Regions from separate parts of the Bradyrhizobium sp. USDA 4510 genome, predicted to be linked through region 2. Evidence: predicted binding sites of a transcription regulator. Region 2 holds the regulator's gene; each other region holds the start of a gene.
What was found. Region 2 encodes LexA, which represses DNA repair genes until DNA is damaged. Its sites were predicted from a motif close to TGTTCNNNNTGTGTTCNG; they were not measured.
Positions count from the first base shown of each region.

Region 1: dinB (DNA polymerase IV) is a predicted target of LexA. The motif match lies at 1,027-1,044, and genes of this name have one in related genera.
Region 3: uvrA (excinuclease ABC subunit UvrA) is a predicted target of LexA. The motif match lies at 907-924, and genes of this name have one in related genera.
Region 4: ACVMDN_RS34730 (ATP-dependent Clp protease adaptor ClpS) is a predicted target of LexA. The motif match lies at 1,107-1,124, and genes of this name have one in related genera.

Region 1 covers NZ_JBSSBT010000001.1:2,678,584-2,680,784, forward strand. Annotated here, with positions in the region: gene ACVMDN_RS11780 (hypothetical protein) at 1-87, opposite strand, end outside; gene ACVMDN_RS11785 (hypothetical protein) at 416-682, opposite strand; gene dinB (DNA polymerase IV) at 1,106-2,201, shown strand, end outside.
Region 2 covers NZ_JBSSBT010000001.1:3,919,652-3,921,852, reverse strand. Annotated here, with positions in the region: gene ACVMDN_RS17890 (hypothetical protein) at 1-266, opposite strand, end outside; gene lexA (transcriptional repressor LexA) at 523-1,227, opposite strand; gene ACVMDN_RS17880 (molybdopterin molybdotransferase MoeA) at 1,471-2,201, opposite strand, start outside.
Region 3 covers NZ_JBSSBT010000001.1:3,608,916-3,611,116, reverse strand. Annotated here, with positions in the region: gene ACVMDN_RS16390 (outer membrane protein) at 1-646, shown strand, start outside; gene uvrA (excinuclease ABC subunit UvrA) at 1,011-2,201, shown strand, end outside.
Region 4 covers NZ_JBSSBT010000001.1:7,459,308-7,461,508, forward strand. Annotated here, with positions in the region: gene ACVMDN_RS34725 (mechanosensitive ion channel family protein) at 1-842, opposite strand, end outside; gene ACVMDN_RS34730 (ATP-dependent Clp protease adaptor ClpS) at 1,153-1,833, shown strand; gene ACVMDN_RS34735 (AAA family ATPase) at 1,830-2,201, shown strand, end outside.

The DNA of each region.
Region 1 (2,201 bases), 1.2 Mb from region 2:
CGATGCCCATCCCGATTGGAAGACGTCGGCATCGCCAAGCTCGGACGGCCGCTTCGACTGCGTGGCTTCATCGCCGGCCGCGATCATACGCTTGACCTCCCGGCTGACCTCGTCGATCGCGATCCGCTGCCCGGGCTTTGCGGCCAGCACACTCAGGATCGCCAGATTGAACCTCATGCGGCGCCTCGCGATGCCCCATCAACCGGCCGTGCCGCCGTTCCGCTCCCGTGCAGGCGACGTGCGAGCCTCAGCGGGGTCGAAGCGGATCAATCATGCCGGCGCGGACGTCGGTCAGTCAGGGAGTCAAGCAAGTGTACCGGCTCGCCAAGGGGCAAACAATCCGGCACCAGACCTACGACAGATGGATAAGTCGGCCCGCAAACGCGACGCGTCGGGATCGCGTTCGTTGCGCGCCTCAGAGAAACTCGCGAAGCCTGGAAAGCTCGATCACATGCTCGGGCGACAGCACGTCGGGGACGAGGGGAGGCTGCGACTTGGTCCGGATCTCGTAAAGATGTCGCGTCTTCTCGGGCTTGCCCATGAAATCCCGAATGCATTGGTCGAGCGTTCCATTGACGACCATATAGGGCGCGCGATCCTCTCGCCTCGAGTTGTTGAGAGAAGGCCATTTGTAAAGGTGGGCCGCAGCTTGGAAGTCCACCTGATGGGATTGGTCGGTCATTGCAAAATATCTACCCGAAAAAGCCCTGCGCGGCAAAGTCAGCCGGCTGATGAGCGAGCTGGTGCGGCAATACGCGCAAGCTGCGGTCGTGCATCGCAGAAGCCGCCGTCATGCATCTCGAACGATCCGCCGATGTGCCTCGCGTCGATGCCTCGCAGCAACTCCCGCTTCGATCTCCTGCGGACCGAGATCGGGGGCGATCGGGCGAAGCCGGCTGAAGGGAGCGCCGGCAGATCCTCTCGCGCGGCAAGCGCGCGCGCAGCGTGGCAACGCGCGTTGACGACCCGGCGTCGTTCGCGGCGCCAGCGGCCGCAATGACATGCTGGATTGACTCGATTTCAGATTGTTCCTATTTTGTTCTATTGTCAATTTCCACGTCCGGAGACGGGCGGCTTCGGTCAGGTCAGGGATGAACGGGTCGAGATGGCAGCCGCAGCCACCATCCTTCATGCGGACCTGGATGCATTTTACGCATCGGTCGAGCAGCTGCTCGAGCCGTCGCTGCGCGGCAAGCCGATCGCCGTCGGGGGCGGGGTTGTGCTGGCGGCGTCCTATGAGGCCAAGGCCTTCGGAGTGCATGGCGGCATGTCGGGGCGGGAAGCGCGCCAACTGTGCCCGCAACTGGTTTTCGTCGGCGGCCATTTCAGCGATTACCAGCGGTTGGGTGACGCGGCCATCAAGGTGATCGGCGACTTCACGCCGCTGGTCGAGCGAATTTCGATCGACGAGGCGTTTGCGGACGTTGCCGGCTGCACTCACCTGTTCGGAACGCCTGCCGAAATAGCCGCGTCGATCCGGTGGCGCGTACGCAGCGAGCTCGGCCTTCCGATCTCGGTCGGCGTCGCCCGCACCAAGCATCTGGCGAAGATCGCCTCGCAGGTCGCAAAGCCCGACGGACTTGTCGTCGTTGATCCCGACGCCGAGCTGAGCTTCCTTCACGAATTGCCGGTTGAGTTGATGTGGGGAGTAGGGCCGGTCACGAGGACCCGGTTGGACGCGATCGGCGTAGCGACGATCGGTCAGCTCGCCAAATTGTCGGAACGGTCGCTGACGCACTTGCTCGGTCCGGCAGCGGGCGAGAAACTCGCCGCGCTGGCCTGGAATCGCGATCCGCGACAGCTCAAGCCACACCGGCGCGCGCGATCGGCGGGGGCACAATCGGCGCTTGGCCGAAAGCCTGCGATCGAGCAAGTCATCCGGCCCACGCTGCTTCATCTCGCCGACCGCGTCGCCACGCGGCTTCGGGCGAAATCACGGCCTGGACGAACCGTGACGGTGCGCGTCCGTTTCGCCGACCTGAAGTCGGTGACGCGCTCGATGACGATCGATGCGCCGGTGTGCACGACCATCGTCCTGGCCCGGCTCGCCGAGAATCTCGTGCGCGCTGCTCTTGCCGACCATCCCGGCGAGAAGATCATCTCGCTGCTGGCGATCTCGGTTTCGCATCTCGAGGAGCATTGGGATCTTGCACTGGAGCTTCCACTCGGACTGGAGGACGAAGCGCTTCGGCCTGGAAGTC
Region 2 (2,201 bases):
TCATGATGCCGATCGGGCACGTCGGGCTCGACTTCGTTGAATACGCCGACGCGATAGTTCAGCGTCTTGGTCCAGATCCAGCGGCTGTCGTAGCGAACGTTCTCGGCGAAAGCGAGCTCGGTGCCCGGCAGCATGCAGACCGCGACAGTGGGGTCATTCTCCGAAGCAAAGCCGCGGGTCGACGTGCCGCGGAACGTCGTCGTGATCAGCGTCTCTCCGACAATGGCGGGGCGCGATGCCACGGCGTGCAGACTATAGTCACACATCGGATGGCTCCTCATTTCGAGGTAGCGACCCCTGCCTCTCCTTGAGGCATTAGGGCCTCTACCAGAGTGGACGATAGCGAACGAGCGTCTGCTCGTTTCTGGGCGATTGTACGACTGGTCCGAGATCGCTCCGATCACAAACACGCGACGCTGCGCGAGAGGTATCGGAGCGCATCGGGCAGGCCGTACGCTACACTATCATGCAAGGAACGATCCGACGTGTTGCTCGTTCCCGGCCGCCGCAAGTATTTGCAATTCAGTATTTGCGATAAAGGCCGATCAGCTTGCCCTGGATGCGGACCCGGTTCGGCGGCAGGATGCGCACTTCATAGGCGGTGTTGGCCGGCTCGAGCGCGATCGATGCGCCGCGGCGGCGGAAGCGCTTCAGGGTCGCTTCCTCCTCGTCGATCAGCGCCACCACGATGTCGCCGGTATTGGCGACGTCGTTGCGCTGGATCAGCGCCATGTCGCCGTCGAGGATGCCGGCATCGACCATCGAGTCGCCGCGTACCTCGAGCGCGTAGTGCTCGCCGGCGCCGAGCATGTCGGGCGGCACGCTGATGGTGTGGCTGCGGGTCTGCAGCGCCTCGATCGGCGTACCGGCGGCGATCCGGCCCATCACGGGGACCGCGACCGGACGGTTGCCGTCGTCCTCGGCAATCGGCGGCGTGCTGGCGCGCCGGCCGAGGGTGCCTTCGATGACGCTGGGCGTGAAGCCGCGGCGACCGTTGCCGCCGCCGGCCGAGAGTTCGGGCAGCTTGATGACCTCGATGGCGCGGGCGCGGTTCGGCAGACGGCGGATGAAGCCGCGCTCCTCCAGCGCAGTGATCAGGCGGTGGATACCGGACTTCGAGCGCAGGTCGAGCGCATCCTTCATCTCGTCGAAGGAGGGCGGTACGCCGGCCTCTTTCAGACGTTCATTGATGAAACGCAGTAGTTCGTACTGTTTGCGCGTGAGCATCTCGAGTATTCCCCCGGTTGATAGCGTCGTTCGATTCCGAGACTCTTCTGGTGGGGCCTGCAGGCCGGGCCTGACCTCAGGAGCATGTGCTCGATGCACCTGCTTCCATGCAGCTTCCCGAATGTAGACACCAGCACTCGAAACAAATCATGAACGGACACTATATGTTCGATATGTGTTCCGCAACCACTTAATTTCCGGTGAACGTGTCGGGCAACGCACAATCGGCGGGGCGCGAAAACCCTATTCGGGCAGTGTCAGGATCTCGCATTCGCTGCCTTCGACGGCCGCCGCCGCGAACGGCGGGCGCACGAGAAGTGCCCGTGCCGCAGCGAGATTCCCGAGCAACGACGAGTCCTGCTGCGTCACCGGCGTTGCGATCAACGTGCCGTCCTCGCGCGCTTCGAGCCGTGCACGCAGATAGTCCTCGCGCTGGTCGTTGGCGGCGAGGTCGCGGCCGAGCAGGGCGCTCGTGCGGCGATGATGAATCACTTTCCGGCCGCTCAGCGCCCGAATCAACGGCACCAGGAACAGGAAGGCGCAGACATAGGACGACACCGGATTGCCGGGCAGGCCGATCACCCTCATCGCGCCGAGCCGGCCATGCATCATCGGCTTGCCGGGCCGCATCGCAATCCGCCAGAACGTCATGTCGACGCCCTCGGCTTCCAGCGACCGCTTGACGAGATCGTGGTCGCCGACCGAGGCGCCGCCTGTCGTGATCAGGACATCGGCACCGGCCTCGCGCGCCCGGCGGATGCCCGCCGTGGTCGCCTCCACCGTGTCGGCGGCAACGCCGAGGTCGACGGTCTCGGCGCCCTCGGCGCGCGCCAGCGCCCGCAGCGCGTAGCCGTTGGAATAGACGATCTGGCCGGGGCCGGGCTGCGAGCCCGGCATCACCAGCTCGTCGCCGGTCGCCAGCACCGCGACCTTCGGGCGGCGGCGCACCGCAAGTCCCGGATAGTTCATGGCGG
Region 3 (2,201 bases), 310 kb from region 2:
GCTGGCCTCGGCCGGCATGTTTGCACTGAGCGCTTTTGCACCGGCAATGGCCGCCGACATGGCGGCACGCGCGCCTTACGTGAAGGCTCCGCCGCCAGCCGCGATCTACAACTGGACCGGCTTCTACGTCGGTGGCTTCGGCGGCTACGCCAGCGAGAACTCCGGCACCCCGAGCATGGAAGGCGGCTTCGGCGGCGGCACCATCGGCTACAACTGGCAAGCCGGCAACATCGTGTACGGCCTCGAGGTCGACGCCGCAGGCGCTGACATCGACGCATCGGTCTCCGCGCTCGGCGTCACCGCCCGCAGCAAGATCGACTCGCTCGGCACCGTGCGCGGCCGCCTCGGCTTCGCCGTCGACAAGGTGCTGTTCTATGGCACCGGCGGTTACGCCTGGGCCAACAACGAGGTCAGCGTCACCGCGCTCGGCGTGACCGCCTCGCAGAGCAACTTTCACTCCGGCTGGACCGTCGGCGCCGGCGTCGAGGCGTTCATCGCGCCGCAGTGGTCGATCAAGGGCGAATACCTGTATCGCAGCCTCGACAGCGAGAACTATTTCGGCGTGCCGTCCGGTACGCTCGAGCTGCACAGCGCCCAGTTCGGCGTCAACTATCACTTCGGCGGCCCGATCGTCGCCAAGTACTAAGCCTGAGCGAATTGCCTGACCGCCATCGGCGGTCAGATCGCACTGGCCGGCCTAGCGCCGGCCTTTTTGCGTAAGCGCGTTTTCGAGCGAAGTGAATTGCGGTTCGCGTCAAGAAAACGCGTCACAGCAGGAATCCAGAGCTCCCGTTCCGATCCCATCGAAGCGGGAAAAGGCTCTAGCGGAACCGGCGCTGCTGACGGCTGCTGCCATCAGGCAAACTATCCGTTGATGGACGCGACTCAGCACTGGAAATTGTCGACCGTTCTTCCTACGTTCCAGTCTTCACACCCCATCGGCGCAAGGTCCCGGCATCACCGGCGATGCGCGCCCAAAAGGCGCCAAGCATGCGCCCGGAACTGTCGCTATGGATGAAGTGCTCAAGGCGAAGCGCCAACAGAACGCCGGCTCCTCATCGCGCGCCATCACGATCCGTGGCGCGCGCGAACACAATCTGAAGAACATCGACGTCGAGATTCCCCGCGACAAGCTCGTGGTGTTCACCGGCCTGTCCGGCTCCGGCAAATCGTCGCTCGCGTTCGACACCATCTATGCCGAGGGCCAGCGCCGCTACGTCGAATCGCTGTCGGCCTATGCGCGCCAGTTCCTCGAGATGATGCAGAAGCCGGATGTCGACCAGATCGACGGCCTGTCGCCGGCGATCTCGATCGAGCAGAAGACCACGTCGAAGAACCCGCGCTCCACCGTCGGCACCGTCACCGAGATCTACGACTACATGCGCCTGCTCTGGGCGCGCGTCGGCGTGCCCTATTCGCCGGCCACCGGCCTGCCGATCGAGAGCCAGATCGTCTCGCAGATGGTCGATCGCGTGCTAGCGCTGCCGGAAGGCACCCGCCTCTATCTGCTGGCGCCGGTCGTGCGCGGTCGCAAGGGCGAGTACAAGAAGGAGCTCGCCGAGTACCTCAAGAAGGGCTTTCAGCGCGTCAAGATCGACGGCACCTTTTACGAACTGTCCGAGGCGCCGGCGCTCGACAAGAAATTCCCGCACGACATCGACGTCGTGGTCGACCGCATCGTGGTGCGTCCCGACCTCGCCCAGCGCCTCGCGGAAAGCTTTGAGACCGCGCTGAAGCTCGCCGAGGGCCTCGCCGTGATTGAATATGCCGACGCGCCGGCGGCGGCCGCCCAGGACGACAAGAAAGAGGACAAGAAGAAAACCGCCAAAATCCACGACAAGAGCGGGCCCGAGCGCATCCTGTTCTCGGAGAAGTTCGCCTGCCCGGTCTCCGGGTTCACGATCCCCGAGATCGAGCCGCGCCTGTTCTCGTTCAACAACCCCTATGGCGCCTGTCCGGCCTGCGGCGGCCTCGGCGTCGAGCAGCATATCGACGCGGACCTGGTCATCCCCGACAAGGAGCTGACCTTGCGCAAGGGCGCGATCGCGCCCTGGGCGAAATCATCCTCGCCCTACTACATCCAGACCCTGACCGCGCTCGGCAAGCACTACAAGTTCACGCTCGACACCAAGTGGAAGGACCTCACCAAGAAGGTCCAGAACGCGCTGCTGCACGGCTCCGGCGACGACGAGATCAAGTTC
Region 4 (2,201 bases), 3.5 Mb from region 2:
GCGCAAATCAAGACGCGCGAGAACACATAGGCGTTGACGACGGCCAGGATCACGAGCCGCGTGGTCGATTGATCGCCGATCTCGGTGCCGAGCAGCGCGGTGGCGATGCCGCCGAACACGACGACCGGCAGCAATTCGAGCAAAAGGCGCCCAAGCACGAAGGGCAGCCGGACCAGCGACTGCCAGGCCCGCGCCAGGCTGAGCCGGCGCCGCTGCAACTCGGGCGCCGGCGTGACGTCGGCAACCGACGACGGCGGATCGACGATGGCGAGCGTCTGCACCGGCATGCGCGCGGTCTGCGGCAGCCGCGCTTCCAGGAACGCGACCGGCCGCTTGATCAGGCGGAACACCACCCATTCGGCGGCCAGCGCGCAGCCGAACACCAGCGCCAGCTTCCAGGCGATATCGATCAAGAGGCCATAGGCGACCGGATCGTTGGCGGTACGCACGAACCAGTAGTAGAACGCCGGGAAATGCGTCAGCGTGCGCGCGACGTCGGCGACCTCGCGCGACATCTCGCCGACCTGCTCGGACACCATCAGCAACAGCTGTGCGCCGAGGCTGTCGGCGGTGAGCGGGATCGGCGAATGCTGCTCCGGCGCAGGCGCCGGCTGGGCCGCCGCCTGCGGCGAGGCATTGGCGATGGCGCGCAGCGTGTTGATGATCTCGCCGCGCTTCTTGTCGTCCTGCAGCGTGTCGAGCGCACGTTTCGCCTGCTCGGGCGTCAGCGCGTCGCCGGTAGCGGGTTGCGGCGGCGCCGGCTTGGCGGCCGGCTGCGCCAGCGCGGGAGAGACGAACAAAGTGAAGACGAGAAGCAGCGCAAGGCGAAGTTTGTGCGACACGAGGGCCTCATAAAATAACTGCGCGACCGCAAACCCTTGGGAGGAATCTGCTCTCGCGCTCGCGCCATGTCGGATACTCCTTTTCGCCCCGATGGTGTGTCGGAAGTTTGCCGCTGTGACGGCCATCTCTTGGCATTTGCCGCAACACAATCGTCACAGGCGTTGAGCCGCGTTTACACTTCCAGTGCGCGTTCCCGGCCGGCTCACTACACGTCAGGGGTGAGACCGCAGAATCTTTCGCTTGACGCGCAGGAGCCGCCGTGATGTTCTTACTTTGTTCTTTTGTTCCCAATTGCGTTTCGGGGGTTTCATGCACGACGTTTTTGCCGAGAACGGTCCGGTCAGGCTCTTCATCCATGATGACGACGAGACACCGATAGAATTCATGCGCAACCTGCTGCGCACGGTATTCGGCAAGTCCCGGAAAGAGGCTGTTGCCGTCACCGCGCGAATCGAGGCCCAGAACGGATTCGCATGCGGCCCCTATCCCGCGACGGTGGCCAAGGCACTGCTGGAGTCCGCCCAACAGCTGATCCGCAACAACGGGCATCCATTGCTGATCACCGCATCGGCCGCCGACGCGGACCGGCCGTGCGATCTCTGTGGCGCGCTGGAGCCCGTCACCGACGTGTTTCTCATCCGCCGGACAGTCTGCCTGTGCGGCAACTGCCTGATCGCCGCGCGGGCAAGCTCGGAAAATCTACCGAGCGAGGAGTTCAGATATGCCTTCATGGCGCTCGATTGGCATTTTGCCGGGACGCCGCGCAATCAGATCATGACCCGGTCGCGACAATTTCCCGGTCACATGCGAGCGGACGTTCAGATCGCGATCGACAGGTTGTTCGATGTGCCGATCCATTTCTTCGGCATTCATGAGCAGCACCGCTATGAGACCCTCGCGATTGCCTCGCTGATGGAGACAGCCGCAACGCGCCGCCGATCGCGCCGCCGCAGTATCACGACGTCGACGTTGGCGAGCCTGAGTCGGTGAAATGCCTGACCAATGGCTTGTGGCTATGCCAAACCGGAGAGCTGCGCTACGCGGTGCTGCTCAGCTACCATCGTGATTATCAGACCGAGCCGGGCTTGCGGATCGAGCTCGCGGTGCCCGCAGGCGTCGCCGGAAACGCCTTGGTGCAGCGGACCTTTGCCGAGCTGGAAGCGGCCGTGCACGCGGCACGATCCTATCGCGGCAAGATCCTGTCGCTCGAGGATGCCGCCGACTATCGCGGCCGCGCCCGCGGCGTGACCGTGCATCGCCTGCCGACGGTCGCGCGCGATGACGTGATCCTGCCGGACCGGACGCTGCGGCTGCTCGACCGCAACGTGCTCGACTTCGTCGAAAGCCGCGATCTGTTG